One region of the Streptomyces sp. TAA204 genome, then DNA from elsewhere that is predicted to be linked to it. Evidence: riboswitches for the same ligand, from Rfam matches in the RefSeq annotation. Region 1 holds a riboswitch; the other holds the start of a gene.
The links. Region 1 has a riboswitch for glycine ahead of gcvP (aminomethyl-transferring glycine dehydrogenase). Riboswitches for the same ligand answer to the same signal wherever they lie in the genome.
Positions count from the first base shown of each region.

Region 2: it holds a riboswitch for glycine, as region 1 does, so the genes downstream of both, gcvT (glycine cleavage system aminomethyltransferase GcvT) here and gcvP (aminomethyl-transferring glycine dehydrogenase) in region 1, are expected to answer to the same signal.

Region 1 is NZ_AUKW01000019.1:7,846-22,636, forward strand. It holds gene H343_RS0120345 (MerR family transcriptional regulator) at 189-764, shown strand; gene H343_RS31755 (DNA polymerase IV) at 798-2,225, shown strand; gene H343_RS0120355 (PRC-barrel domain-containing protein) at 2,236-2,616, opposite strand; glycine riboswitch at 2,875-2,972, shown strand; gene gcvP (aminomethyl-transferring glycine dehydrogenase) at 3,161-6,046, shown strand; gene H343_RS0120365 (DUF5999 family protein) at 6,127-6,333, opposite strand; gene H343_RS0120370 (hypothetical protein) at 6,617-7,222, opposite strand; gene H343_RS0120375 (glutamate-cysteine ligase family protein) at 7,720-9,216, shown strand; gene H343_RS0120380 (CPBP family intramembrane glutamic endopeptidase) at 9,377-10,183, shown strand; gene H343_RS0120385 (PhzF family phenazine biosynthesis protein) at 10,204-11,037, opposite strand; gene H343_RS0120390 (PadR family transcriptional regulator) at 11,191-11,814, shown strand; gene H343_RS31760 (DUF4232 domain-containing protein) at 11,872-12,561, opposite strand; gene H343_RS34965 (Clp protease N-terminal domain-containing protein) at 12,769-13,314, shown strand; gene H343_RS31770 (EamA family transporter) at 13,355-14,374, shown strand; gene H343_RS0120410 (pyridoxamine 5'-phosphate oxidase family protein) at 14,445-14,791, opposite strand, start outside.
Region 2 is NZ_KE384281.1:285,005-299,795, forward strand. It holds gene H343_RS0125860 (ABC transporter permease) at 1-178, opposite strand, end outside; gene H343_RS0125865 (ABC transporter substrate-binding protein) at 304-2,073, opposite strand; gene H343_RS0125870 (ABC transporter permease) at 2,160-3,161, opposite strand; gene H343_RS0125875 (enhanced serine sensitivity protein SseB C-terminal domain-containing protein) at 3,621-4,406, opposite strand; gene H343_RS0125880 (enhanced serine sensitivity protein SseB) at 4,606-5,376, opposite strand; gene H343_RS0125885 (hypothetical protein) at 5,561-6,628, shown strand; gene H343_RS32915 (AAA family ATPase) at 6,788-7,468, opposite strand; glycine riboswitch at 7,633-7,742, shown strand; gene gcvT (glycine cleavage system aminomethyltransferase GcvT) at 7,887-9,086, shown strand; gene gcvH (glycine cleavage system protein GcvH) at 9,325-9,705, shown strand; gene glyA (serine hydroxymethyltransferase) at 9,771-11,045, shown strand; gene H343_RS0125910 (L-serine ammonia-lyase) at 11,236-12,618, shown strand; gene H343_RS0125915 (TerD family protein) at 12,722-13,306, shown strand; gene H343_RS0125925 (ABC transporter substrate-binding protein) at 13,876-14,791, shown strand, end outside.

The DNA.
Region 1 (14,791 bases):
CGTGAAGGGCCAGCAGTTCCCCGTGCGCGGTTACGGGAAACCACTCCTTGGGTGATTGTCACTCGGCGTGCCTAGTGTGGCGATCGTTGACGCACCCCTGGTGACTGCCTACCTTCGGTGAGCAGATCCCGGGGGTCTACCCCGGGATGCGGAGGACGGAGGTCGGCGTGAGAAGTACCGGCGACGGTATGGCAGCGGAAGACCCCCCTCCGCCCGCGGGTTCCGCGGCGCGGACCGCCCCGGCGGAATCCGGATGCGAGGGTCACGTCCACGACTCGATCGGCTACCGAGGGCCCACCGCCTGCTCGGCGGCCGGCATCACCTACCGCCAGCTCGACTACTGGGCGCGCACCGGCCTGGTGGAGCCGAGTATCAGGCCCGCCTACGGCTCGGGCAGCCAGCGGCTCTACAGCTTCCGCGACGTCGTCGTCCTCAAGATCGTCAAGCGGCTGCTCGACACGGGGGTGTCGCTGCAGAACATCCGCACCGCCGTGCAGCATCTGCGCTCCGGTGGCATGACGGACCTGGCACAGATGACGCTGATGAGTGACGGCGCCACCGTCTACGAGTGCGCCTCGCCCGACGAGGTCGTCGACCTGCTGCAGGGCGGCCAGGGTGTCTTCGGTATCGCTGTCGGCGTGGTCTGGAAGGACGTCGAGGGCGCGTTGTCGCAGCTCCACGGAGAGTCCGTCGCGACCGGCGAGACCGTCGCCGGCGACCATCCGGGGGACGAACTGGCACGGCGGCGCAACCGCGCCGGCTGAGACTGTCAGAGGCATGCGGCAGCATCGAGGAATGTGAGAAGCGCACCGACGATCCTGCATCTGGACATGGATGCCTTCTACGCCGCCGCGGAACAGGCGTCCAAGCCCAGCCTCCGTGGGAAGCCGGTCGTCGTGGGCGGTCTCGGGCCGCGCGGAGTGGTCTCCACCGCCTCCTACGAAGCCCGGGTCTTCGGCGTCCATTCCGCCATGCCCATGGCTCAGGCCCGTCGGCTGTGCCCCAACGCCGCGTACCTCATCCCGCGCTTCGGCCTCTACCGGCAGGTCAGCGAAGCGGTGATGGAGATCCTCGCCGGACACTCCCCCCTCGTGGAGCCGCTCAGCCTCGACGAGGCCTTTGTCGACCTGGAAGCGGGGGAGGTGCTCGCCTCCGCCGACTCCGCGGCCGCACAGGCGGTCGGCGAGCGCCTGCGCGGCATGATCCGGGAGGCCACAGGTCTGAGTGGCTCCGTCGGACTGGCCGGGTCCAAGATGCTGGCCAAGATCGCTTCGGAGGAGGCCAAGCCCGACGGACTGCGGGTCATCGAGCCTGGAACGGAACGGGACCTGCTCGCCCCGATGCCCGTACGCACCTTGCCGGGCGTCGGACCCGCCACGGCTGAGGTGCTGCGCCGCTCCGGGATCACCACGGTGGGGGAGACGGCGGAAGCGGGTGAGGCGGAGCTGCTGCGGCTGCTCGGCAGGGCGCACGGCACATCCCTGTACGCGATGGCGAACGGCTGGGACGACCGCCCGGTCATCGCTGAGCGGGACGCGAAATCCGTGTCGGTGGAGGACACCTTCGACGTGGACCTCACGGAGCGGATCCTCGTCCGGGCGCACGTGGCGAGGCTCGCCTCCCGCTGCGTGGAGCGGCTGCGGGCGGCGGGGAGGTCGGGGCGCACCGTGGTGATCAAGGTGCGCAGCTACGACTTCTCCACGCTGACCCGTTCCGAGACGCTGCGAGGTCCCACCGACGACGCGGGTGTGGTGCGCGAGGCTGCGGCCAGACTGATCGACACCGTGGACACCACGGCCGGGGTGCGGCTGCTCGGTGTGGGTGTCACCGGGCTCGCGGACTTCACCCAGGAGGACCTCTTCGCCCAGGCACAGGCGACTGCCGACGCGGAGACACCCGGGGGGAGCGTTTCGGAGGATGAGGCGGCCGGGGGGCGGGTGGCGGCGTCCGGGGCCGCCGGACCGCCCGCCGAGCGCCGCTGGCTTCCTGGCCGCGACGTACGGCACGCCGAACACGGCTGCGGATGGGTGCAGGGCAGCGGCGTGGGCCGCGTCACCGTACGGTTCGAGACACCCGGATCGCCGCCCGGCAGGGTGCGCACCTTCGCCGTCGACGATCCGGACCTGCACAGCAGCGAACCGCCTCCGCTGGCCGCCATGGCGGGCCCCGGAAAGCCGCAGCGGCAGGAGCCCACGGGCCGGACCGGCGACGCCCGGCCGTACTGATCACCGGCGTTCAGCTCTCCGACCCCGCTATGCGCCCGAAGTCCCGGTCGGGGCCGGGAGAGGGGCCCTCCGCGGCTGCGGGAACGTCCAGCCCGTAGTGCAGGTAGAGCTGCAGCTCCTGCCGGGGGGAGAGGTGCCGGCCCACACCGAGCACCGGGGTGTTCCTGATCAGCGCCCGGTCGAAGGGCACCCGGAGTACGTCGCCGACCAGTTCGCTCGGTTCGAGAGGGATCAGGGCCTCGCGTCTGAAGAGACCCGTGCGGACGGCGGCCCACTCGGGGGCGCCCGTGGCGTCGTCGAGGTACACCTCGCCGACCGTTCCGATCTTGCAGCCGCTCGCGTCGAGCGCTCTGCGCCCGATGAGGCTCCTCGGGTCGATGTCGGTCTGCACCGGTCCCTCCAACTGGTCGCGACTGGGGTGCCGGGCGCGGTTCGAGCCGTGGCCGGTCCTGGGTCCGACGGTCTGACGAACCCCTCCCTCGGCCCCGTTTCCCGCCGCCGCGCAGACGCGGCGCCGGGGGCGTCGAGGACGCCGGAAGCCGGACGTACAAGCCGTATTACCACCCAAAGGCATATCCGAGCTGTTGGCCACTCGAGTGCACCTCCGGTTCCCGTGACGGGAAGCGCTGGTAGTCTCGAAAGTGGCTGACGACCCCGAGCGGGAGAGTCCTCCGGCGTCAGCGCCGGGGGCGCCGAAGGAGCAACTCCTCCCCGGAATCTCTCAGGCTCACGTACCGCGCGGGTGAGGTCACTCTGGAAAGCAGGGCGGGCCATGCAGTGCCTGGGCTCTCCCTCACCGACGGTGAAAGCCGGGCTGCCCGCACAGCGGGCCGGGCCGGTGAAGCTCTCAGGTTGCGATGACAGAGGGGGAGGCCGTCCGGGCACCCGTGCCGTGGTGTCCCTCGTAGGTCACAGTGACCAGGAGGCCCCCGCAGATGACTGCCAACCGCATCCCCCTCAACGACCTGGAACGCGGCACTCCTTTCGAACGGCGGCACATCGGCCCTGACGCCGGAGCACGGGCCAAGATGCTCGCGCAGGTCGGATACGGTTCACTCGACGAACTCACGGCAGCCGCAGTCCCCGAGGCGATCAAGAGCGGTGAGGCCCTGGAACTGGCCCCCGCCCGGACCGAGGCGGAGGTGCTGGCGGAACTGCGTGACCTCGCCGGGCGCAACGAGGTTCTGCCCACCATGATCGGCCTCGGTTACTACGGCACCTTCACGCCGCCGGTGATCGTACGCAACATCATGGAGAACCCCGCCTGGTACACCGCGTACACGCCCTACCAGCCGGAGATCTCGCAAGGCCGCCTGGAGGCGCTGCTCAACTTCCAGACCATGGTCGCCGATCTGACGGGCCTGCCCACTTCGGGAGCGTCCCTGCTGGACGAGCCGACCGCCGCGGCCGAGGCCATGGCGCTCTCCCGCCGTGTCGGCAAGGTCAAGCAAGGCGTCTTCCTCGTCGACGCGGACTGCCTGCCGCAGACCGTCGCCGTCCTGCGCACCCGTGCCGAACCCGCCGGCGTCGAGGTCGTCGTGGCCGACCTCGACGAGGGCATCCCGGCGGACGTGGCCGATCGCGGTGTCTTCGGGATGCTGCTGCAGTACCCGGGAGCCTCCGGCGCCGTACGCGACCCGCGGGCCGTCATCGAGCAGGCGCACGGACTCGGTGCGATCGTCACGGTCGCGGCCGACCTGCTGGCGCTCACCCTGCTCACCTCGCCCGGCACGCTCGGCGCGGACATCGCCGTCGGCTCCAGCCAGCGCTTCGGCGTCCCCATGGGCTTCGGCGGCCCGCACGCCGGCTACATGGCGGTGCGGGAGAAGCACGCCCGCAGCCTGCCCGGGCGTCTCGTCGGCGTCTCCAAGGACGCGGACGGCGACCAGGCCTACCGGCTCGCCCTGCAGACGCGTGAGCAGCACATCCGCCGTGAGAAGGCCACCAGCAACATCTGCACCGCGCAGGTGCTGCTCGCGGTGATGTCCGGCATGTACGCCGTGCACCATGGTCCGGAAGGGCTGGCGGGCATCGCCCGGCGCACCCACCGCCTCGCCACGATCCTCGCCGGCGGTCTTCGCGCGGGCGGCGTCGAGATCGTGCACGGCAGCTACTTCGACACCGTCACCGCACGCGTCCCCGGCCGCGCCGCCGAGGTCGTCACCCGGGCACGTGAGGCGGGGGTGAACCTGCGGCAGGTGGACGCCGACCACGTCGGCATGGCCTGCGACGAGACCACGGGACGCGCCCAGCTCTCGGCCGTGTGGGCCGCGTTCGGCGTCGAGGCGGACATCGAGGAGCTGGACTCCCGGGCCGCCGACGCCCTCTCCGAGGGCCTGCTGCGCACCGACGACTACCTCACGCACCCCGTCTTCCACGAGTACCGCTCGGAGACCGCGCTGCTGCGCTACCTGCGCCGGCTCGCCGACCGGGACTACGCCCTGGACCGCGGCATGATCCCGCTCGGGTCGTGCACGATGAAGCTCAACGCCACGGCCGAGATGGAGGCCGTCACCTGGCCCGAGTTCGGTGCGCTGCACCCCTTCGCGCCCCTGGACCAGGCCGAGGGCTACGTCGCACTCATCCGCCAGCTCGAGGAGCAGCTCGCGGAGATCACCGGCTACGACCGGGTGTCCCTGCAGCCCAACGCCGGCTCGCAGGGTGAACTGGCCGGACTGCTGGCCGTACGCGCCTACCACCGCTCACGCGGCGAGGACCGGCGCACCGTCTGCCTCATCCCGTCCTCGGCGCACGGTACGAACGCGGCGAGCGCCGTCATGGCCGGGATGCGCGTCGTGGTGGTCAGGACCAGCGACGACGGCGACGTCGACACCGGCGACCTGCGCGCGAAGATCGAGCAGTACGGCGACGAACTCGCCGTGCTCATGGTCACCTACCCCTCCACGCACGGGGTCTTCGAGGAGCACATCACCGACATCTGCGGGGCCGTGCACGACGCGGGCGGACAGGTCTACGTGGACGGCGCGAACCTCAACGCCCTGATGGGACTGGCCAGGCCGGGCAAGTTCGGTGCGGACGTCTCCCACCTGAATCTGCACAAGACCTTCTGCATCCCGCACGGCGGCGGCGGCCCGGGCGTCGGCCCGATCGGTGTGCGCGAGCACCTCGCGCCGCACCTGCCCAACCACCCGCTGCAGCCGGCCGCGGGGCCCGCCGGCGGCATCGGCCCGGTCTCGGGCTCGCCCTGGGGCTCGGCCGGAATCCTGCCGATCTCCTGGGCGTACGTACGGCTGATGGGTGCCCAGGGGCTGCGCCGCGCGACCCAGACGGCCGTGCTCGGGGCGAACTACATCGCCAAGCGCCTGGAGCCGCACTATCCGGTGCTCTACACGGGACCGCGCGGACTCGTCGCGCACGAATGCATCGTCGATGTGCGGCCGCTGACCAAGCAGACGGGGGTGAGCATCGACGACGTGGCCAAGCGGCTGATCGACTACGGCTTCCACGCGCCGACGATGTCGTTCCCCGTGCCGGGGACGCTGATGATCGAGCCGACCGAGAGCGAGGACCTCGCCGAACTCGACCGCTTCTGCGAGGCCATGATCGAGATCCGCTCCGAGATCGACAAGGTCGGTTCGGGGGAATGGCCTGCGGAGGACAACCCGCTGCGCAACGCACCGCACACGGCGCGGCAGCTCACCCGCTCCTGGGAACACCCCTACGAGAAGGCGGAGGCCGTCTTCCCGGCCGGAGTGAGCGCCTCGGACAAGTACTGGCCTCCGGTGCGGCGGATCGACGGGGCCTTCGGGGACCGCAACCTGGTCTGCTCCTGCCCGCCGGTGGAGGAGTACGACAGCTGACGGAACGTTCGGCCTGGAGCACAGGTCAGGGCCGGTGCGGCAGAGTGCCGGGCCGGCCCTGGTCCGCCAGCGCGGTGGGATCAGGCAGCGGTGGCGACGTTACGGCTGTCGAGCGGGCGGTGCGGATCGATGATCTTGCCGTCCGGCAACAGCTCACCGGTGTCCTCGAAGAGGAGTACTCCGTTGCACAGCAGGCTCCAGCCCTGTTCCGGGAAGTGGGCCACAGGGTGGGCGGCTTCCCGGTCGGCGGATTCGGCTGTCGGGCAGGGTGGCTGGTGCTGGCACATTTTCGCTGTCGTCTTCCGTTGTGTCGTGGTGTGTGTACTGCGACTGGCCGTGGTGTCCATGGCCGCCCCCGTTCATCGGTCTGTCCCCAGTGTTCCCCCGCGGAGACGAATCCGCAGGGATTTCGCGTCACCACTCCTCGACCAGGACAGACGCATCACCCGTGCGGGTGGTTGCCTTCAACTGGGTTGCGCTTCGGGATGATTTGCCGTTCTCGGGCAGGCACCCGGGCCGACGTCACGGGGGATCACCGGACGCGGTAGGCGGTACCGTACCGCACTGATCTCAAACAGGCGTCCGCAGCAGGGGAGTTGTCGCCACGCGACGGGTCAGCAGCGGCAGCAGCGCATCCACCCGGCGGGGCAGGTGGGGGGTGATGCCGGGCGGGGCGGGCGCCAGCGGTATCAGCACGTCCGCGGGCAGCGGGGTGCCCCCGGAGGCGTCGGCGTCCGCGTCCGTGTGCAGCCACAGGGTCAGCATGTACAGCTGGGGTACGGACAGCAGCCGGGGCTGGTAGGACCCGGGCATCGACTCCGCCTGTCTCAGGGCGCGTTGCGTCGAGGTGACGTACGGGCCCTCGCTGAAGCAGGCGAACGCCCAGCCGTCGGCGGTCAGTACGGTCTCCGCCGCGCCGGCGGCGGGGGCGCCTGCCGGTGCGCCGCTCTCCCGCAGCAGGAACCTCCAGCCGGCGAGCCGGGTGAGGGAACCTCCGCGGGGCGGGTCGAAGGAGGCCATCTCGTGCAGCGGGAGCGGCAGTTCGGGCTGGAGCGAGCAGGGGGCGCCGCCCGGTGCGAGAGGTGTGCGGCCGCGGTGCGTCGCGCCGGGGGAGCGCAGCGCCGCGAGGACACTGTGGGATGCGGCGGGCGGGGCCGGGGGAACCTGCAGAGACATGATGGGTCGCCCTTCACTGAGACACGGGTGGTACAGGGATGGCGCGCGGACAGCACTGTCTGCATGGAAAGGCCGCCGGGAGGGCGGCGGGAGGCTTCGGCTGCGGGGCGCCGGGCCGTCCCGGCGGTACCGCGTCTGGGCCTTGCCCGGAGTTTATACGAAGGGTGTTTCCCGGGAATTTCGGCTAACGCCTTCCCGATCCGGGAGCAAGCGGTCGGCCGGTCAGCTTTTCGCGGCATTTCAGTGCTTTTGCCGGACCTGTCGCGCATGCCGCCTGGAGGAACGCCGGCGGTGTGGTCGGCCTGATTTCACCGGCCCGTTGCAGCGGCCTGTGCGAATGGTGCGGAACGTCCGCCGCATGCCCGTGGAACGTGCCGCGGGGAATCAGGTGCCAGCGTACCCGCAGCTGGGTACCGGGTCAGCGGCGAGGCGTTACCGGAGTCCTCGCCGGGCATCATGGCCGACACCACGCGGCCGTATCGAGGAGGGACGCCCCGATGGGTGAGAAGGTCGTGTCAGACGGGTTCGCCCTGTCCGACCGGCATCGGTACCGGCGCAAGCTGCGTGAGTGCCTCGACGCGCTGAAAGTGCTGCTGGACGAGAGCCGGTTCGAGCGTCCCCGGAATCTCATGGGGCTGGAGATCGAGCTGAATCTGGCCGACGCGGACGGGCTGCCGCGCATGATGAACGCCGAAGTGCTGCGGCGTATCGGGAGTGAGGATTTCCAGACCGAGCTCGGTCAGTTCAATCTGGAAGTCAATATCGTTCCGCACCGCCTTTCCGGACGGGTCCTGGACCAGTTGGCGGAGGAGCTGCGCACCGGGCTGGGATACGCGGACAGGCAGGCACGCGAAGAGGGCGCCGGAATCGTGATGATCGGCATCCTCCCCACGCTCACCGACGAGGACCTCGTCTCCGCGAACCTCACCGACGTGGACCGCTACACCCTGCTCAACGACCAGATCATGGCCGCGCGCGGCGAGGAGGTCGTCCTCGACATCGACGGTGTCGAGCGACTGACCCGCACCTCTCCCTCCATCGCTCCCGAGGCGGCCTGCACCTCGGTGCAGCTGCACCTGCAGGTGACGCCGGAGCGCTTCGCTGACGTGTGGAACGCCTCGCAGGCCGTCTCCGCCGTCCAGATCGCCACCGGCGCCAACTCCCCCTTCCTCTTCGGCCGGGAGCTGTGGCGCGAGTCGCGCATCCCGCTCTTCCAGCAGGCGACCGACACCAGGCCCGCGGAGCTCAAGGCGCAGGGCGTGCGGCCGCGCACCTGGTTCGGGGAGCGCTGGATCAGCTCCGCCTACGACCTCTTCGAGGAGAACCTGCGCTACTTTCCCTCGCTGCTGCCCATCTGCGACGAGGAGGACCCCGGCAGCGTGCTGGCGCGGGGCGGAATCCCCGGGCTGCCCGAACTGGTGCTGCACAACGGCACCGTCTACCGGTGGAACAGGCCGGTCTACGCCGTCAGCGGCGGCGTACCGCACCTGCGGGTGGAGAACCGCGTACTGCCCGCCGGGCCCACCATCGCCGACGTGCTGGCCAACACCGCCCTCTACTACGGCCTGGTGCGCAGCCTCGCCGACGAACCGCGCCCCGTGTGGTCACGGCTGCCCTTCGCCGCGGCGGCGGAGAACTTCGACGCGGCCTGCCGCTACGGCATCGACGCCGAGCTGACCTGGCCTCGCTCCGGCCGGCCCGGCGGCCTGACCAGGATCCCCGCGGTGCAGCTCGTGCAGGAGGAGCTGCTGCCGCTGGCCGCGTCCGGGCTGGATGCCTGGGGGGTGGAGAGCGCGGATCGGGAACGCTGTCTGCGGGTCATCGAGGAGCGGTGCCGCCGCCGCGTCAACGGTGCGTCCTGGCAGGCCGCCGCCTATCACCGTGCCGTCGACTCCGGTCTGGACCGGGAGAAGTCGCTCGCGGCGGTCACCAGGCGCTACTGCGAACTGGCCCGCACAGGGGAGCCCGTGCACACCTGGCCGCCCGGGCCGTAGCGCCCCGGCTGGGCCGGAGCCTCGCTCGTCGGGCAAGCTGTGACGGTCCGGGGTGCCGTTCCGGTCTCCCGCGGGCCGCTGCCCGCGCCACCGGGAGCCGCCCCGGCCCCGCGCAAGAGGCGGAGGACGAGGCGGCCGTCCGGCTGAAGTGGAGGCGTGTGTGCACTCGCAAGCGAGGGGCCCCGGGTTCTCCCCGGCGCCCGGGGAAGACCTCTCGCCGCGCACCCTGCGGCACGAGACGCTGCTCGTACTGGCGCTCTCGCTCGGAGCGAGCGCGGTCTCGGCGCTGATCAGTTTCGTCGGGTCGGTGACCGCGCCGGGTGCCCTCGCCGACCAGGCCGCGAATCTCAACACCTCCCGTGCGCCCGACCGGCCCTGGCTCGACCTGGCCTGGCAGCTGTTCGGCGTCGCCACTGCTCTGGTGCCGGTCGCGCTCGTGGCGCATCTGCTCATGCGCGAGGGGGCGGGCGGCCTGCGCGCCGTCGGATTCGACCGGCTCAGGCCGGGCTTCGACCTCGGCCGGGGCGCGCTGCTCGCGGCGGCCATCGGGGGCAGCGGGCTGGCCCTGTATCTGGTGGCGCTGCAGGCGGGGTTCAACCTCACGGTGGTGCCGGAGTCGCTGCCGCACGTGTGGTGGCGGATTCCGGTGCTGATCGCCTCCGCACTGCAGAACGCGGTGGTGGAAGAGGTGATCGTGGTCGGCTATCTGCTGCGCAGACTCGGCCAGGCCGGCTGGTCGCCCTGGGCCGCCCTCGCCGCGAGTTCTCTGCTGCGGGGCACGTACCACCTCTACCAGGGCATCGGCGGCATGATCGGGAACATGGTCATGGGCGTCATCTTCGTGCTGCTCTACCGCCGTTGGGGGCGCGTCGGCCCGCTGGTCGCGGCCCATGCGCTGATCGACATCGTGGCCTTCACCGGGTACGCGCTGCTCGCGGGGAAGGTGGACTGGCTGCCCACGCCCTGAGGGCAGGGGCAGCCCCGTCCTCACAGTTGTGCGAGCAGCCGTGCGTCCATCACGGTGACCGCCGTGCCGGTCAGCTCCGTACGGTCGCCGCGGAGCGTCGTGCGCACCGACCCCGTACGGGCGGAGCACTGCAGCCCCGTCAGCGAGCCGCGGCCCAGCCGGCCGGACCACAGCGGGGCCAGTGCCGTGTGTGCGCTGCCCGTGACGGGGTCCTCGGGGATGCCGACGGCGGGTGCGAACATCCGCGAGACGTAGTCGTACCCGCTGCTTTCCGCGTCCGCGCCGGCGGTGACGATGACGCCGCGGTGGGGAAGGCGGCGCAGGGCCGTGTCGTCGGGGCACAGGCCGCGCACGGTGTGCTCGTCGGCGACTTCCACGAGGAGGTCGCCGAGCGGGCCGGTGTCGTGCGCGGTGACGACGTCCGCGCCCAGCGCGGCCGCGATCCGGGCGGGGGGAGTGTCCGCGGGGGTGAGCGGGGCGGTGGGGAAATCCAGGGTGATCTCGCCGCCGGGCCCGGTGCGCGCGGTGAGCACGCCGCTGCGGGTGCGGAAGCGGACGGTGCCGGACGTGGCGCCGTCGCTGTGCAGCAGGTGCGCGGTGGCCAGGGTCGCGTGACCGCACAGGTCGACCTCGGCGGCGGGTGTGAACCAGCGCAGCGCCCAGTCGGCACCGGTGTCGCCGGTGAGGGGGCGCGCGTAGGCGGTCTCCGAGAGGTTCATCTCGGCCGCGAGGCGCTGGAGGCGGTCGTCCGCCGGGAAGCCGGAGCGGAAGCGGTCTTCGTCCAGGAGTACGACGGCGGCCGGGTTGCCCGTCCAGGGGCGGTCGGTGAAGGCGTCAACGGTGCGGATCCTCATGGCGGGGACGGTAACCGGGGCTCGGTGAGGGGGCCACGGCCAATTCCGCGGAGGTGGATCGGGAAGCTTGCCAGCATCGTATCGCCGATATATCGTTGACCCATCACGACGCGTCAAAGCATGATCGTAGAGCAATCACGAAGGATGATGGCGATGCACAAGGAAGACACAGGACACGGACATGGGCACGGCGGCCGCGGGCGCGGTCACGGACCTGAAGGCTGCGGTCCCGGCGGGCACGGTCCCTGGGAGCGCAGGGCGTTCGGAGCCTTCGGCCCCCCGTTCGGCGACGGGCCGCCCTTCGGCGGGCGGCGCGGCAGGGGAGGTCCGCGCGGGCGGGCCCGCCGCGGTGACGTGCGGGCGTCGATCCTGGCCCTGCTCAAGGACCGTCCCATGCACGGCTACGAGATGATCCAGGAGATCGCCGAACGCAGCGGCGGCGCCTGGAAGCCCAGCCCCGGCTCGGTCTACCCCACGCTGCAGCTCCTCGAGGACGAGGGCCTGATCAGCAGCGCCAGCGAGGGCGGAAAGAAGCTGTTCTCCCTTACCGAGGCCGGCCGCACCGAGGCCGAGGCAGGCCCGCAGGCGCCCTGGGAGGAGGCCGGGCGCGGCGTCGACTGGGAGGCCATGAACGAGGTGCGCAAGGCCGGCGGCGGTCTGGTCAGCGCCTTCCAGCAGGTCTGGGCGACCGGTACGCCCGACCAGCGGGAGAAGGCCCTGGGGGTCGTCAACGACGCCCGCAAGAAGCTCTACCTGATCCTCGCGGAGGAGGACTGAGCGCGGCCCCGCCCGCGCTCGGCCGGGCTCGGGCCTGCGGTGCCCGGTGACCCGGGCTCAGTTTTCCGCGCCTCTGTTCCCGGCCAGCGCAGTCACGTCGATCTCGCCGGCGCCGCACACCGTGCCCAGCTCCCAGGCGGCGCGCTTCGAGGTGCGCTCGTCCGGCGGGATGACGCGCAGTCCCGCGGGTTCGGGGCAGTCGCCGTCCGCGGGATCGCCTTCGCCCGGTACGACCGTCCAGTGCAGCCGGGCGGACGCCGCCGCACCGGGTGCGAGGGTGAGCGGGCGCGAGGGTCGGGAGCGGTCGCGCACGACGTCGGTCGGGACGGGCTCGCCGTCCGTGCCGGTGAGCTGGAGTCCGGGCCATCCCTGCGTACGGCAGGCGGTGCCGGAGGAGTTGGTGAGAGCGAGAGCGGCGTAACGGTTGCCCGCCGCCGGTCGGCCGGGGCTGAGCGAGACCGACAGCGCTTCGGCCGTGCACCAGGGCGGACGTCCCTCCGCGTCGCCGGAGCCGGAGTGCTTCGTGGTGGGCCGCGTGGCGGGTCCGGACCCGGAGCCGGATGCGGACCCGGATGCGGACGTGGAACCGGAGACCGCGGAGGGCTCCGGTTCCTTCGTGTCCCCGGCTCCGCCGCTCTTCGCGGACGCGGGCGTGGTGGAGGCCGGGGTGGAAGCGCAACCCGCGCTGGTCAGTACGGCGCCGGCGGCGAGGGCGGCGAGGACGGAGCGTGCATGGTGTGAGGCCATGGAAGTCTCCAACTGCTGCCGTGCAGGGGCTTGTTGTACCTCAAGACGCCGTTTCCGGGACGATTGGTTCCCTGACGTGATGTGAGCGGCCGTGTCCGTACTCCTCCTCAAGGAGGAGGAGAGCGCCTGGCTCACCTCCCACGGTGGGACGCGCACATGCCTCACGGCGAGGATGTCACCGGCGGATGTCTGTGATGTGGTGGTGCGGTGGACAGCAGTGCGCACCCCGTATCCGTACGCCGGCCTGAAGGCGCTCAGGCCGAGGGCCGCTTCAGTGAGGAGCTGGCGGCCGTGGCCGCCACGGCGCGCAGGCGGGCCGCACGCGGTGGCGACCGGGCCGTGGACACCGCGCACCTGCTGCACAGCCTGCTGGAGTCGGACCCGCAGGTACGGGCGTATCTGGGCGGCGGCGGTCCGCGGACGGCGAAGCTGCTGGCGTATCTCGCGCAGCGCTGGATCGGCTACGGGCTGCGCTGGCGGGACGCCGTGGAGGTCCGCCCTCTTCCGCGAGGCGGAAGGGCGCGGACCGGCATGCTGCTGCCCGGATGGTCGCCCGCTGCCGCCGGGGCGGTGGGGGTGGCGATGGAGCGGGCGGAGGCCCGCGGTGCCCTCCGCGTGGAGGGTGTCGACCTGCTCGCCGGGCTGGTGGCCGACAGCGGGTGCAGGGCGGCGGAGGTGCTGCGCAACGCGGGCGCCGGCATGGAGGAGCTCTCCGCGCTGCTCGCTGTCGGGGGCGCGGGCCGTCAGGGGTGAAAGGGGTGACACTCCTGTCGAAGGTTGCGATGATGAGCGGATGCACGCCACCAGCCGACCGCTTCCGCCTCCCCGGGCCCGCAGTCTCGGCCTGACGCTCGCGCTCGTCTCCGCCTTCGCCTTCGGCGGTTCGGGACCCGCGGCCAAACCGCTGATCGAGGCCGGCCTCCAGCCGCTGCACGTCACCTGGCTGCGGGCGGCGGGCGCCGCCCTGGTCCTGCTGCCGCTGGCCTGGCGGCACCGCGGCCTCGTACGGGAACGCCCGGGCCTGCTTGTGGGGTTCGGGCTGCTGGCCGTCGCCGGGGTGCAGGCGTGCTACTTCGCGGCGATCTCCCGCATCCCTGTCGGCGTGGCCCTGCTCATCGAGTATCTGGCTCCCGCGCTGGTGCTGGGGTGGGTGCGGTTCGTGCAGCGGCGGCCGGTGACACGGGCGGCGGGCGTGGGCGTGGTCCTCGCTGTCGGCGGTCTGGCCTGCGTGGTGCGCGTGTGGTCCGGTCTGACGCTCGACGCGTTGGGCCTGCTGCTGGCGCTGGGTGCGGCCTGCTGTCAGGTCGGCTACTTCGTCCTGTCCGATCACGGCAGTGACGGCAGTGACGGCCGGCGGCAGCCGGACCCGCTGGGCGTGATCGCCTACGGGCTGCTGACGGGCACACTCGTGCTCACCGTGCTCGCGCGCCCGTGGAGCATGAACTGGACCGTCCTGGCGGGGGATGCGCCGATGGGCGGCACGCAGGTGCCCGCCGCGCTGCTCCTCGGCTGGATCGTGCTTGTGGCGACGGTCGCCGCCTACCTCACGGGCGTCGTCTCAGTGCGCAGGCTCTCCCCGCAGGTGGCCGGAGTGGTGGCCTGTCTCGAGGCCGTCATCGCGACCGTCCTCGCCTGGGTGCTGCTCGGTGAACATCTGGCGGCCGTACAGCTGGTGGGCGGCGCGGTGGTGCTGCTGGGCGCCTTCATCGCGCAGAGTTCCACACCGAAGGGCGCCGACGGGGCGCCGGTCGCCTCCGGGGGAACCTCCGCCGTCGCCGGGGACACCCGGACGGACGACGGCGCCCACGTGTGAGAAAGGCCGGCGCGTGCCGGCGGAGGGGGCCGCGCGGCGCCGCCGTCTCAGGGTCCTGCCGGGCGGGGGCTCAGCGGTCCGTGAGGTAGGCGGGCAGGCCGATGCCCGGAGCGAGATCCCCGGAGGCCAGCGGGTCGCCGTACGTCCGCCGTACGGGGACGACGCCGCTCCAGTGCGGCAGATCCATGTCCTCGGGATCGTCGCTCGGTCCGCCCCGGCGCACCTTGGCGGAGACCTCCTCCAGGTCGAGCCGCAGCACGGCTGTGGCGGCAAGCTCCCTGGCGTCGGCGGGGCGGGAGTCGGCCGACCGGCCGGGAACCACGTTGTCCACCAAGGCGTCGAGGGCGGCGGTGAGTTCGTCCTCGACGGTGACCCGGTGCGCGAGACCGTGCGCGACGACGGAGCGGTAGTTCATGG
Region 2 (14,791 bases), on a different contig from region 1:
CGAGTTTCTGCCTGATGCCCTCCAGCGCCTGCGCGTCGGACTGCTTGCCCGCGAACATCGTGGCGGGGTCCAGCCCGGTCCACTTCGGGATCAGGAAGAAGATGCTGAAGACCGCCAGCATGACGACGACCAGCATCACGACGACGGCGAAGAGCCGCCTGATGAGATATGTGAGCACTGCTTCCGGCCCGGTGGCGGCCCGGGAACCCTCCGAGTGCGTCGGAGAGTTCACCGGGCCACCACTGCGGCCCTCACCTGCCCTTCGTGCCTAGCGGCGGGTGCGCCGGCGGAGCGGTCGGACGGTCACTTGACACCCAGCGAGGCATAGTCGTAACGGCCGTTGTACGAGTCGGCCGTGTAGACGTTCGTCAGCCTGCTGGAGCGCCAGATGATGTTCTTCTCGAAGGTGAAGGGCAGGTAGTACGCGCCCTTCATGACCTCGGCGTTGATCTCCGCGTACTTCTCGGCCGCCTTGTCGACGTCGAGTTCGGCGATCGCGTCGGTGAACATCTTGTCGATCTTGGGGTCGTCGATCATGGCGAAATTGTTGTTGCCGTTGTCGAGGATGTACTTGCTGTGCCACAGCGGCATGCCGAAGCCCTGGCCGGTCGGGAAGTCCGCGCCCCAGCCCATGATGATGATCCCGTAGTTCTTCTTCTCGACGACCTTGGGGTTGCCGATGATGCCGGCGGTCTGCGCGCCGTCGTACTCGTCGACCTCGGCGGTGACGCCGATCTTCTTCAGCGACGCCTGCATGGCCTCGGCGGAGGCCACCTCGACCTGCTTGTTGTTGCGGACGGCGATGGTGGTCTTGAAGCCGTTCGGCTTGCCGCACTTCTTCAGCTCGGCCTTGGCCTTGGCCACGTCGGCGGCGCCGTCGTTCTTGGCTATGCCGTACGGGTCGTACTTCGGGTCCGAGCCCGGCACGGAGGACGGCAGCATGTTGGTGCCGATGTCACCGCCGGCCAGCGGGCCGCCACGGGCGTTCTGGATCGACTTGTGGTCGGAGCCGTAGATCAGGGCCTTGCGGCAGTGGATGTTGTCCAGCGGCTTCACCGTCTGCGGGAAGACGGCGTAGCGGATGAACCCGGTGGCCGGGTTGTCGACGTTGCCCTTGTGCTCCTTCAGCGCCGTCTGACGGCCCGCCGCCTCCAGACCGGTGGCGTTGATGTCCAGGTCGTAGTCGCCGTTGATGAGACGCTTGTCCATCTCGTCGGCGTTCGTCAGCAGGCTGACCGTGATCTTGTCCGGAAGGGCCTTGCGGATGTTGTCCGAGGACTTCTTCCACTCGGGGTTGCGGACGAGCGAGAGCTTCTTGTTCGGCGTGTACGACTCGAACTTGTACGGGCCGTTGGAGAAGGGCTTCAGGCCGTACTTGGACTTGGTGTCCTTGTCCTGGCGCACCGGCGAGGACGACGGCATGGCGAGCATCTGCTCGAAGTCACCGTTGCGCTTGGGCAGCTTGAAGACGATCTCGGTGTCGCTCGGCGTCTCGATGGCCTCCAGGCCGAGCTTGTCCTCGGACTCGTCCTTGTAGGGGCCCTTGTACTTGCCGTCCGGGTCGAGCGTGTCCTTGACGTAGACGGGACCGCCGGAGAGCACGTCCTGTGCCCACTGCCGCTCGATGCCGTACTTGATGTCCTTGGAGGTGACGGGCTTGCCGTCCTCCCAGGTGGCGTCCTCGCGCAGCTCGTAGGTGTAGGTCTTGCCGTCGTCGGAGATCTTCGCGGTGGACTTGGCCAGGTCCGGGACCAGCTCCAGGCTGTCCTTGCCCGGGGAGGGCTTGTTCGTGACGAGTTGACGCGTGTAGTACCGCATGAAGTCCCAGGCGAAGCCGTAGTAGCCGCGCGTCGGGTCCCAGGAGTCGGCGTCCTGTGTCCCGATGAACTTCAGCGTGCCGCCCTTCTTGTCTGACTCGTTGGCCATCTTGCCCCTGGCCGCGTTGAATCCGGCGGCTTCGCCGCCGCCGTTCCCGTCGCTGCTGCCGCCACCGCAGGCCGCCGTGGCCAGCAGCGCCGCGATCGCGACGGCCGACGCGGCCGTTCTGCGCATCGTTGTGCGTTGGATTGTCACGATCTCGAATCCTCCGTGTAGGTCACGGCCCGCACGGATGCGCCGGGCCCGGGGGCCAGGGCCGGAGCGGCCCTGGAGGTGGGGGGTCAACGTGTCCCCTTGGGGTCGAGCGCGTCGCGCACGCCGTCGCCGAAGAGGTTGAAGGAGAGAACGGTGATGAAGATGGCCACGCCGGGCACCACCATGAACATCGGGTCCGCCTCGTAGTAGCGCACCGCTTGCGAGAGCATCTGCCCCCAGGAAGCAGTCGGCGGCTTGACTCCCACACCGAGGAAGCTGAGCGCGGCCTCGGTGAGGATGTTGGTGGGGATCATCAGCGTGGTGTAGACGGTGATCGGTGCGATCAGGTTCGGCAGCAGCTCCTTGAAGAGGATGTAGCGCCGCCCGGCGCCGAGGCTGCGCGCCGCCTCCACGTACTCCCGCTCGCGCAGGGAGAGCGTCTGCCCGCGCACGATCCGGCCGATGTAGGGCCAGCCGAAGAAGCCGATGACGAGGATCATCACGGTCAGCCGGACGCCCGTACCCGTGAGCCCGAACATCTGGTTGGGGACCACGGAGATCAGGGAGATGATGAACAGCAACTGCGGGAAGGCCAGCAGCATGTCCATCACGCGGCTGATGGCCGCGTCCAGCCAGCCGCCGAAGTAACCGGCGAGAGCGCCCAGTACGGTGCCGACGACCACGGCGACCATCGCGGAGAGGAAACCGACGAGCAGCGAGACGCGGGCACCGTAGATGATCCGGCTGAAGATGTCCCGGCCGTTGACGGGCTCGACGCCCAGCAGGTGTTCGCCGCTGATGCCGCCCATTGACCCGAGGGGGGTCTGGAAGAGCGGGTCGATCTTGTCCTCGTGGTGCTCGCCGGGCGGATGCCCCAGCAGGGCGACGATGACCGGCGCGAAGACCGCGACCGCGATGAGCACCAGTACGACGATGCCGCCGGCCAGCGCCAGCCTGTCCCGCTTGAGACGGCTCCACGCGATCCGTCCGAGAGACCGTCCTTCGATCGCCTTGCCGGCGGAGTCGCCACCGAGAGCAGGATCGACGGGCGCGGTTTCCGCGGACGTGTCGTGCAGTGGTGCCGTCATCGTGGGGGAACCTCTCTCGGCCGGCGGTGACCAGCCACGCCCGCCGCTGTAGCGGCCAGTTGGCATGCAGTGCTTTTGACGAAGGCCAATGGCCTCAACGGTCGGGAGTCTTCATCGGCCCCGCGATCACCCGCCAGTCCCCCTGGGGAAAGGATGCCTAACTGTGATGTGACGCGTCAGGTTCCGTTATACGAACGGAACCTGACGACTATCGGAGCTGCGACCGCCACCCGAAAGGGCCGCCGACCTGCGGTTCTCGCTGCCGGCGCTGTCGTGGGCAGCCGCCACGCACGTCCCCGGCGCCCCACCTGGCAGACGAGTCGCCGACGGCGCGCACGACTGCACGAACGGACCGGGCGCGCGCCCCGCCGGGTCGCCGGCCGGAACCCGGCCGTGGCTCCGAACAGGCCCCGGTTCCAGGGCGGTCCGGACACCGCCTGGCTCGGCCCGCTACGCGGCTCAGTACGGCCGCGGATACCCGTAGCCGTGCCCGGGCACGGCGTTGGGGGCGGCGTGCGAGGCCACTTCGGCACTGGGGACGTCACGGTCGAAGAACGGACGGGAGTTGCGGCGCAGCCACATCGCGACCGGGTCGTAGTCGTCCGACATCGCCACGCTGGAGACCGGCAGGCCCTCCGGCACAGCCACCGCCGAATCCCGCATCATCCGCTGCGCCGACTCCACCGACTCCCGCCCGGTGTCGTACAGATCCAGACCGATCGCCAGATACGCCGCGCCCAGCGCGGGCTGCACCCAGCACCGGCGCAGTGAGCGCACGGACGGCGTGCGGTGCGCATTGTGGCTCAGCAGTGCGTAGAACTGCGCGATGTCCAGGCCGGGTTCGGTGATCCGCAGCGGACCCGCCGGGGACTGGTCCAGGCCGAGCGCGATGCGGCGCAGGTCCAGCCACGGGATGCCGACGCCGCCGCCCGCGGCGTGCGGGTTGAGCCAGATCCCCCACCGCTCGGGGAACAGGCCCGCGGCGATCTCACGGGCGGGGACGACCTCGTGCGCCCGGTCCCAGCCGGAGGCGGCGAGTTCACCCGCGGAGGTCACGCAGGGCGCGTATCCGAACCCCGCCACCTCCATGTTCCCGTACTGGGCGTCGGGAGCGCCCGCCTGGCCGTTCCAGAGGAGCATCCACACCTGGCTCTCGGCGAGCGCGTCGAGCAGCACCTCATAGGTGTCGTACCTCCCCGGCGACACCTGCCCCAGCAGCTGCTCGACGCCTGCACCCGCGCTCACGTGGCCGCCCTCTCTCCGTAGCCGCCCCGCCCGCGCACCGTGCCCGCACGGCCGGATGAGACGCGGCTCCGCTCGATGATCCGCTCCGGGCACGCGAACGCGGCCCTCCCCGTTGTCCCCGTCATCAAACCAGCTTAAGAGCAGCGGCCGACATCGGGCGTCGTACCACAGCGCTAGACCTCACGGCCGAGGAAGTGCTTCAGGGGCGGGTGTAGAAGGGACGCACGCACTGGCGCATCCAGTCCACGACCGGGTCCTGCGCCGCGTCCAGGAGCACCAGCTGCACGAGCCATTTCACCGGCACGCGGCCCAGCGCACGTCCGAGGGCGTCGTGGGCGGCCTGGCGGATCTCCGGGTCCAGCTCGTCCAGTTCGACGCCGATGAACAGCGCGGGGTCCTCGCCCTCGGTGCTGGCGAGGGCGCGCCGGGCCGTCCGGACCTGCGGCAGCGTCGAGAACTCGCCTGCCGCGGCGCCGAGGAAGTCCGCGGGCTCGTCCTGCCAGTCGGGCTCGAACAGCCGCACCCGCGCACCTCGCGCCACACCCCAGGCGGCCTGTTCCCCGGTGGTGTTCGCACACAGCTCGGCGACGGCCTCCGGCGGCAGGGGCACGCCGACCGTGCCCTCCGGGTTCACGGCGATGCCCACCTGGGGCGGCAGCCCGCGGGCGAACTCCCGGGCCGGCGCGACGGTGAAGGACATGTGGCTGCCGACGACGTGCAGGAACTCCGCCTCCGAGCTGAAGACCGGCACGAAGGGCGCGCCGTTCAGCTCCACCGTCGGGAGGTCGAGATTCGGGCTGGCAGGCCCGCCGCCCTCCGGGAGCGGAACCCATACGCTGCTGCGCCCGAGCACCTCCAGCAGCCGAGCGCCCGCATGGGGCACACCGAGGGAGGCCGCGAGGGTTTCCTCCAGCTCGTTCCCCGACCAGCCTCCACCGTGGCCGGGTCCGTACTGCTGCGGAATGGTCATGGCGGCAACCCTAGACGAGCAGCCGCGCGGCTCTCGCAGCGGAGCGGGGAAGCGGGGGCGGCGCCCCGGATGGCGGCAGTCCGGCACGGATGGCCACTCTCCGGTTGCGTTGCGCCATACGCCTCCGAATTGTGGACAGAGTCCCTTTTGACCAGCATTGACCTCTTGTTGGAGGAGCTGCTCCATGCACGCCACGAAGGCGGCCACCGCCGCGCTCACCGTCGCTCTCTCCGGTTCCCTCGTAGCCGGCCTCGCCGGTGCGGCCGCGGCCGGCACCCACCACACCCCGACCGTCACCGCCGCGGCCCCCGACGACACGAAGACAGCCGTTCAGAAGATCCGCACAGTCCGGGATCTGGGCCGTCTCGCCGAACTCACCGGCACCCTGGACCGCGTCACCCGCGACGAGGACGCCGGCCCGCAGCTGCGGCGTGAGGTGAAGGAGCGTGTGGACCGGCAGGTCCGCCGTGTCCTGGAGTCCGTCGAGCGGGCCCGCACCGCGAGGACACTGCCGGCGAAGGACGGAACCGTCCGGCAGAGCAGCAGGATCGTGAACGTCGGCGACGCCGCGGACGGCTACCGGCAGTCGGCGAGCCGCGTGGTCACCGTCACTCAGCACCACAACCTCCCCGACAGCGACGCGACCGAGGCGGCCGAAGCCATGGCCGACCGCCTCGCCGAGGTCAACGAGGCCGCCCTGGAGGAGCTCGGCCTCCGCGCCGGACCTGCCCGCACCCTGCCGGCGGCGGACTCCCCCCGCTCCCCGAAGGGCGCGATCACCAGCACCCTCATCGACCGCGCCACCCTCTCCTCCGGCGACCTCCGGCGGCACAAGGACGCCATCGAGGCCGTCGGCGACCTCATCGAGGGCGTCCTCGACGCACCCCGCGGGCGGCTCTCCCGTGAGGACGCCGACGAGCACTCCAAGGAGCTGGCCGAGGCGATGAACTCACTGCGCCGGCAGGCGGAGCGCGCCGGCGAGAAGGCGGCCGGCACCTCCTCCAGCAGGGCGGACGCACGCGACGCGGCGGAGCTCGACGCCGAGACCGTCGACGGTCTGGAGGCCCGCGCCGACGCACTGCTGAAGGCGTCCCGCGAGGGCGACACGGACAAGACCGGCACCGAGGCCGGCCGTCTGGTGAAGGCCACCGTGAACCTGCTGGCGGTGGCGCCCGCCGAGGAGAAGGAGGCCGGCACCGGGGAGATCGAGCGTGTCTGGGCGGGGACGCTGCTCTCGCCCATGCTGCGCTGAGCGCACTTGCCCGCGCGTTGCGCACCCGGCCGTCCGCCCGCGTCCACGGGGGGACGGCCGGGTGCGCGTGCGGTGCGTGCGGGGCTTCTCCGTTCGCCGCGGCGCACCGCACAGGCGAGGCCCTCCGCCGTGCAGCACCCAAGAGCCCCCTCGCGCCGCCTATTCGAAGGCCACTCCGCGCAGCGCCACGGCAGCGCCCCGGTCCAGCAGCACCACGGAGGCACAGCCGCGCGGCACCCGCCCGGCCTCCGCGGCCGCGACGAGACGCCGCACCGCCCTGCGGTGCCGCATGAACGCGTAGTCCGAGACCTGCCGGCCGCGCTCCGCCTGGCCGCGCAGCGCCGTCTCGGGCGGAACGTCCAGCAGGAGGAGGTGGAGGGCGCGTCCGCGCCGGCGGGCGTCCCTGGCAAGCCAGTTGCGCACCCAGGTCTGGCTGCCGCAGTCGTGCACGACGACGCTCACCCCGGAGGCGAGCGCGCCGCGCAGCAGCGCGTAGTGCGCGAGACGCACCAGGGGGCGGTAGACGCCGTAGGGAAGCCAGCGCGGCACCAGCGCCTCCCCCCGCTCCCGTACGTCCTGGGAGTCGATGCGGCGCACGGTGTCCTGCAGTGCGACGACGCGGCGAATCAGCGTCGACTTCCCGCTGCCGGGAAGCCCCGAGACCACGACCCTGTCGCCCGCGGGGAATCGCAGTGTCCTTCTCTCCGACGTGCCGCGCAGATCCTCGGGGGCGACTTCTCCCCGCATCGCCACCGCGGAGAGCGGCCGATGTCCGTCCGAACCGGGCTGACCGTACCGCGACCCCGTCACCGTCGCGTACGCACTGCGCAGGCTGTCCACCTGATCGCCCCTCCCCGAATAGGGCCGCCCTCGGCGGCTCAACTCCGAGAGTGTCAAGAAACGGTAATGCGCATCAAGGCGGCCGCTGCCCTCCCGCTGCACGCCCCGTCGACGCCCATGCCGTGCCGTGCCATGATGTGCGGGCCAATTGCATACAGGCCGTTCGAATCCACGCGGGAGAGTTCCCGGTCGCGCGCAGTGGCGCGGCCGACCGGGGCGCCGAAGGAGCAAGTCCTCCCTTGAATCTCTCAGGCACCGATACCGCGCAGGATGAGGCAGATCTGAAAAGCGGGCCGCCCACGGGCGGCTCCACCCACGGTGCAAGCCACCGGCCGTACTCAAGGGCTCGTGGCGAACCTCTCAGGTTCCGATGACAGATGGGGAGGACATCCGCGTCACCGAGCCATGGGAGCCTGACATGAGCGACACCAGCGAGACCGGCGGCGGCACCGCCTCCGGCGGCGTTCCGCGCACCACCGCGCTCGACGCCACCCACCGCGCCCTCGGCGCGACGATGACGGACTTCGCCGGCTGGGACATGCCGCTCCGCTACGGCAGTGAGCGCGACGAGCACATCGCCGTACGCACCCGCGCCGGCCTCTTCGACCTGTCCCACATGGGCGAGATCACCGTCGACGGGCCGCAGGCGGGCGAACTCCTCGACTACTCGCTGGTGGGCAACCTCTCGGCCCTCGCCGTGGGCCGCGCCCGCTACACCATGGTCTGCGACACCTCCGGCGGCATCCTCGACGACCTGATCGTCTACCGCACCGGCGAGCAGACCTACATGGTCGTCGCCAACGCCGCCAACACCCAGGTCGTGCTCGACGCGCTGCGCGGGCGCAGCGAGGGCTTCGAGGCGGCCGTGCGCGACGACCGGGACGCGTACGCGCTGATCGCGGTCCAGGGTCCGGAGGCCGCCGGCATCCTCAAGGGCCTCACGGACGCGGACCTGGACGGGCTGAAGTACTACGCGGGGCTGCCGGGCACTGTCGCCGGGCGCGACGCGCTCATCGCCCGTACGGGGTACACCGGCGAGGACGGCTTCGAGCTGTTCGTCTCCCCCGGGGACGCCGTCGCCGTGTGGGAAGCGCTCACCGAGGCCGGGTCGGCCGCCGGGCTCGTGCCGTGCGGTCTGAGCTGCCGGGACACGCTGCGCCTGGAGGCGGGCATGCCGCTGTACGGGCACGAACTGAGCACGCGGATCACGCCGTTCGACGCGGGCATGGGCCGGATCGTGAAGTTCGAGAAGACCACGAACGGGGGAGATTTCGTCGGCCGCGAGGCCCTGGAGGCCGCAGCGGGCGGCCCTCCGGCACCAGCGGGGTCGCAGCCCGGGGCCGGTGCCGGTCAGGCGCCGCGGCGCAAGCTCGTCGGGCTGATCGCACAGGGACGCCGGGTGCCGCGGGCGGGCTACACCGTGGTCTCCTCCGGCGGATCGGTGATCGGCGAGGTCACCTCCGGAGCTCCCTCGCCCACCCTCGGCAGGCCCGTCGCCATCGCGTACGTGGACCAGGAGCACGCCGAACCGGGCACCGAGGGCGTCGCCGTCGACATCCGCGGCACGCACGAGCCGTACGAGGTCGTGGCGCTCCCCTTCTACAAGCGGCAGCGCTGAGAGAGGGCAGCGTCCGGGCGCACGCCATGGCCGTGAACGTGCCCTCACTCTCCCGGTTCCGCCGGACCCGTCCTGTCGTCTCCCACGGCCCCGCTGGGAAGGATCTTCCGTGGCCCGGGTGCCCGCGGCGTCCTTCCGGGCACCGTGAGGCACCGGCGGGCAGCAGGCACCCGCCGCACGTGTCCCACTGGCCAAGACCGTTTTCCTCCGTCCCCCTCACATCCAGGAGAATCGCACCATGAGCAACCCCCAGCAGCTGCGCTACAGCAAGGAGCACGAGTGGCTGTCGGACGCCGACGACGGCGTCTCGACTGTCGGCATCACGGCACACGCCGCCGACGCGCTCGGCGACGTCGTCTTCGTACAGCTGCCCGCGGAGGGCGACTCGGTCACCGCGGGCGAGCCCTGCGGTGAGCTGGAGTCGACCAAGTCCGTGAGCGACCTGTACGCACCGGTCTCCGGCGAGATCACCGAGATCAACCAGGACGTCGTGGACGACCCGGCACTGGTCAACTCCGCCCCGTTCGAGGGTGGCTGGCTGTTCAGGGTGCGGATCTCCGACGAGCCCGACGACCTGCTCTCCGCCGCCGAGTACGACTCGTTCACCTCCGGCAGCTGAGCGCCCGCGCCACGCTCCGGAACGCCCCGATCCGTCCGCCCGGACTCGCCACCAGGGATGGTTTCATGTCGCTTCTGAACAGCTCTCTCCACGAGGTGGACCCGGACGTCGCCGCCGCCGTCGACGCCGAACTCCACCGCCAGCAGTCCACCCTCGAGATGATCGCGTCGGAGAACTTCGCTCCCGTCGCCTCGCTGGAGGCGCAGGGCTCGGTCCTCACCAACAAGTACGCCGAGGGCTACCCGGGGCGCCGCTACTACGGCGGCTGCGAACACGTCGACGTCATCGAGAACATCGCGCGCGAGCGCATCAAGGAGCTCTTCGGCGCCGAGGCCGCGAACGTGCAGCCCCATTCGGGTGCCTCCGCCAACGCCGCCGCGATGTTCGCACTGCTCAAGCCGGGCGACACCATCATGGGCCTGGACCTGGCCCACGGCGGGCACCTGACGCACGGCATGAAGATCAACTTCTCCGGCAAGCTCTACAACGTCGTGGCGTACCACGTCGACGAGGAGACCAGCCAGGTCGACATGGACGAGGTCGGGCGGCTGGCGCGTGAGCACCGGCCGCAGATGATCGTCGCCGGATGGTCCGCCTACCCGCGGCAGCTCGACTTCGCCGCCTTCCGCCGCATCGCGGACGAGGTCGGCGCCTACCTCATGGTCGACATGGCCCACTTCGCCGGCCTGGTCGCGGCGGGGCTGCACCCCTCCCCCGTGCCGTACGCGGACGTGGTCACCACCACCACCCACAAGACGCTCGGCGGGCCGCGCGGTGGTGTGATCCTCTCCAAGCAGGAGTTCGCGAAGAAGATCAACTCGGCGGTCTTCCCCGGTCAGCAGGGAGGCCCGCTGGAGCACGTCATCGCGGCGAAGGCGGTCTCGTTCAAGATCGCGGCATCCCAGGAGTTCAAGGCGCGCCAGCAGCGCACCCTGGACGGAGCCAGGCTGCTGGCCGAGCGGCTGCTGCGGCAGGACGCCGTGGACGCTGGCGTCTCGGTGCTCTCGGGCGGTACGGACGTCCACCTCGTCCTGGTCGACCTGCGCAACAGCGAACTCGACGGCCAGCAGGCCGAGGACCGGCTGCACGAGGTCGGCATCACGGTCAACCGCAACGCCGTGCCGAACGACCCGCGGCCGCCGATGGTCACCTCCGGGCTGCGCATCGGCACGCCCGCGCTGGCGACCCGCGGCTTCCAGGAGGAGGATTTCCGGGAGGTCGCCGACATCATCGCCGATGCTCTGCTGCCCGCCTTCGACGAGGACAAGGCGAAGTCGCTGAGCGCACGCGTCACCGCCCTCGCGGAGAAGCACCCGCTCTACCCGGGGCTGGGCAAGTAACCGGCGCATGACCTGAGGAGGCCCCGCCCGGGCACCTCGCCCGGACACTCCGGGGCCTCCTCGGGCACCGGGACGGCCGCACCGCGGGCACCCCGGTGCCGCGGGACCCGTTCTGCACCGCAGGGAAGACCACACCGGCACGCAGGCACTGCCACAACCAGAGCACGGACACGGAAAGGAGGCCGCCGCCATGGCGATCTCCGTCTTCGACCTCTTCTCGATCGGCATCGGCCCGTCCAGTTCGCACACGGTCGGCCCGATGCGGGCCGCCCGCATGTTCGCCGGCCGGCTCAAGAACGAGGGCGTGCTGGCGCACACCGCGTCCGTCCGTGCGGAGCTGTTCGGCTCGCTCGGGGCGACGGGGCACGGACACGGCAGCGCCAAGGCCGTCCTGCTCGGGCTGGAGGGCGAGTCGCCGCGCACCGTCGACCCGGAGACGGCCGACGACCGCGTCGCCGCCATCCGCTCGTCGAAGGTGCTGCGGCTGCTGGCCACGGAGATAGGGGACGCCCACGAGATCCCCTTCGACGAGGCGACCGGGATGGTCCTGCACCGGCGGCGCTCCCTGCCGTACCACGCCAACGGCATGACCCTCTTCGCCCATGACGCCTCGGGCGCACCGCTGCTGGAGAAGACCTACTACTCGGTGGGCGGCGGCTTCGTCGTCGACGAGGACGCCGCCGGCTCCGGCCGCATCAAGCTCGACGACACAGCGCTGACGTACCCCTTCCGCACCGGCGACGAACTGCTGCGCATGACCCGCGAGACCGGCCTGTCCGTCTCCGCGCTGATGCTGCAGAACGAGAAGGCGTGGCGGTCGGAGCAGGAGATCCGGGCCGGGCTGCTGGAGATCTGGGACGTGATGCGTCAGTGCGTGGCGCGCGGTCTGACGCAGGAGGGCATCCTGCCGGGCGGGCTGAAGGTGCGCCGGCGGGCGGCCACCGCGGCGCGTCAACTGCGCGCCGAGGGCAGCCGGGAGGCGCACGCGATGGAGTGGCTGACCCTCCACGCGATGGCGGTCAACGAGGAGAACGCGGCGGGCGGCCGGGTCGTGACCGCACCCACCAACGGAGCAGCGGGCATCATCCCCGCCGTCCTGCACCACTACACGGAGTTCGTGCCGGGCGCCGACGAGGACGGCGTCGTGCGCTTCCTGCTGGCCGCCGGCGCCATCGGCCTGCTCTTCAAGGAGAACGCCTCCATCTCCGGCGCCGAGGTCGGCTGCCAGGGCGAGGTCGGTTCCGCCTGCTCCATGGCGGCGGGCGGCCTGGCGGAGGTCCTCGGCGGCGGCCCGGAGAAGGTGGAGAACGCAGCGGAGATCGGCATGGAGCACAACCTGGGCCTGACCTGCGACCCCATCGGCGGGCTCGTCCAGATCCCCTGCATCGAACGCAACGGCATGGCCGCCGTGAAGGCCGTCACCGCGGCGCGGATGTCCCTGCGCGGCGACGGGCGCCACCACGTCTCACTCGACAAGGCGATCAAGACGATGAAGGACACCGGCGCCGACATGAAGGTCAAGTACAAGGAGACGGCGCGCGGCGGCCTCGCGGTCAACGTCATCGAGTGCTGAGCGGACCGCCTGCGATCCCGGCCCGTACCAGGTGCGCGGAACGCCGGAGGGGCCAGGCACACTTGGTGCGTCGCAGTTCAGTCATCAAGAGGGGGTTCCACACATGATCACGCTCACGAAGGAAGACGGCCCGGCGGATCTGGCCGGAGTGACCCACATGTCCATCGGGGTGTCGTGGGACCCGACCGCCGGGAGCAGCGGTGGGGTGATGGGCAAGCTCCGCCGCAAGAAGGGCACCGACCTCGACCTGATCGCCGTCGCGATGCACGGCGCGGACCCGGTGCGCCTCGCGGGCCTCGACTCCCTCGACCCGATGGGCAACGGCTCCCTGGTGCACAGCGGCGACAACCAGACCGGGCACGGGGACGGCGACGACGAAACGGTGAAGGTCGACTTCGCACAGATCCCGTCCCACATCACCGCCGTCGTCTTCGTCGCGGCCGCCTACAAGAAGGGGAGCTCCTTCCAGCAGGCGCGGAACATCAGCTTCAAGGTGTACGACTCCACCGGAGGCAGCTCTCAGCAGGTCGCCGACATCTGGCCGAGCCTGCTGACGGCGGACAACGGCTGCGCAGTGGCCAAGGCCATCCGTGTCGGCGACAGCTGGCAGCTCGAAGTGATCAATGAGACGGGGAAGGTCAAGCAGGGGGACGAGCTTTCCCTCATGCGCTTCGCCACCAGCAAGTAGCAGCGGCAGGGCCCGGGAACCCGCTCGGTTTCCGGGCCGCCGCCGCAGCGGCGGCACAGCTCGCGGCCCGCGCGGTGGAGCCCCCGGCTGTGGGCCCGGGGACACAGGGGCCGGCCGGGCTCACCGCATCACGCGCACACCGGCGCCGTCGGCCCGTACCCCCGCGAACCGGCCACCGGGCCTCAGGTTTCGGCCAGATCCGTCGATTTCTGGCCCGCGCCCCTCGCCCGTCACTCCCGTTTTCTCTCGGCATCGGTACCGGAACGGGCAGCTCCAGAAGGCAGAACGGGCACACGGTGAATCCGTGATGGAGCGTCATCGCTGTTCAGCGCCGCGACGGCCCGCCCGGAAACGGGCACACCCAGTCACAGACGAAGCCCATTCGGGCCGATTGACAGCCCTCACGGGCATGTAGAACTCTCCGCACGCTTCCGCATCACTGCATCCCGGTGTCCTGGAACCCCCGGGCGGTCGGACACCCGAGCAGGGACCGCGCAAGGGCCCACGACGAGGAGAGCGCTGTGCACATGCCCACGTTCAAGTCCGTATCCAGGGGAAGAACAGCACGGATGACAGCGGCGGGTCTCGTCGCCACGGGACTGCTCACGGCGTGCAGTTCCAGCGAGGAGCGCCCGGCCGACGACAAGTCCATCAGGGTGGTGATGGTGGACAACCCGCAGATGCTGGAGCTGAAGAAGCTCACGGCCGAACACTTCACGAAGAAGACCGGGATCGAGGTCGACTTCACCACACTGCCCGAGAACGAGGTGCGCCGGACGATCCACAGAGACTTCTCCGAACAGTCCGGCCAGTACGACGTCGCCACGATCAGCAACTACGAGACACGCACCTACGCCGCACGCGGCTGGCTCAAGCCGCTGGACGCCCACATCAGCAAGGACCGCGCCTTCGACCAGAGCGACATCCTGCTGCCGCTCCAGCTCTCCCTCAGCGGCGCCGACGGCAAGGTCTACGCCGAGCCCTTCTACGGCGAGTCCTCCTTCCTGATGTACCGCAAGGACGTCTTCGAGAAGCTGGGTCTGAAGATGCCCGCCGAGCCCACCTGGCAGGAGGTGGAGGAGCTCGCCGGGAAGGCCGACGGGGCCGAGGAGGGCATGAGCGGCATCTGCCTGCGGGGGCTGCCCGGCTGGGGCGAGATGACGGCCCCGCTGACCACGGTCGTGAACACCTTCGGCGGCACCTGGTTCGATAAGAAGTGGGACGCCGGGCTCAACTCGAAGGCATTCACCGAGGCCGCCGGGTTCTACGTCGATCTCCTGCGCGAGCACGGCCAGCCGGACCCCGCCGGCAGCGGCTACTCCCAGTGCCTCGAGACCATGAAGAGCGGCAAGTCCGCCATGTGGTACGACGCGACGGCGGGCGCCGGATCGCTGGAGGCGGAGGATTCCCCGGTGGGCGGCAAGATCGGCTACGCCCAGGCGCCGGTGGAGAGGACCGAGTCCTCCGGCTGGCTCTACACCTGGG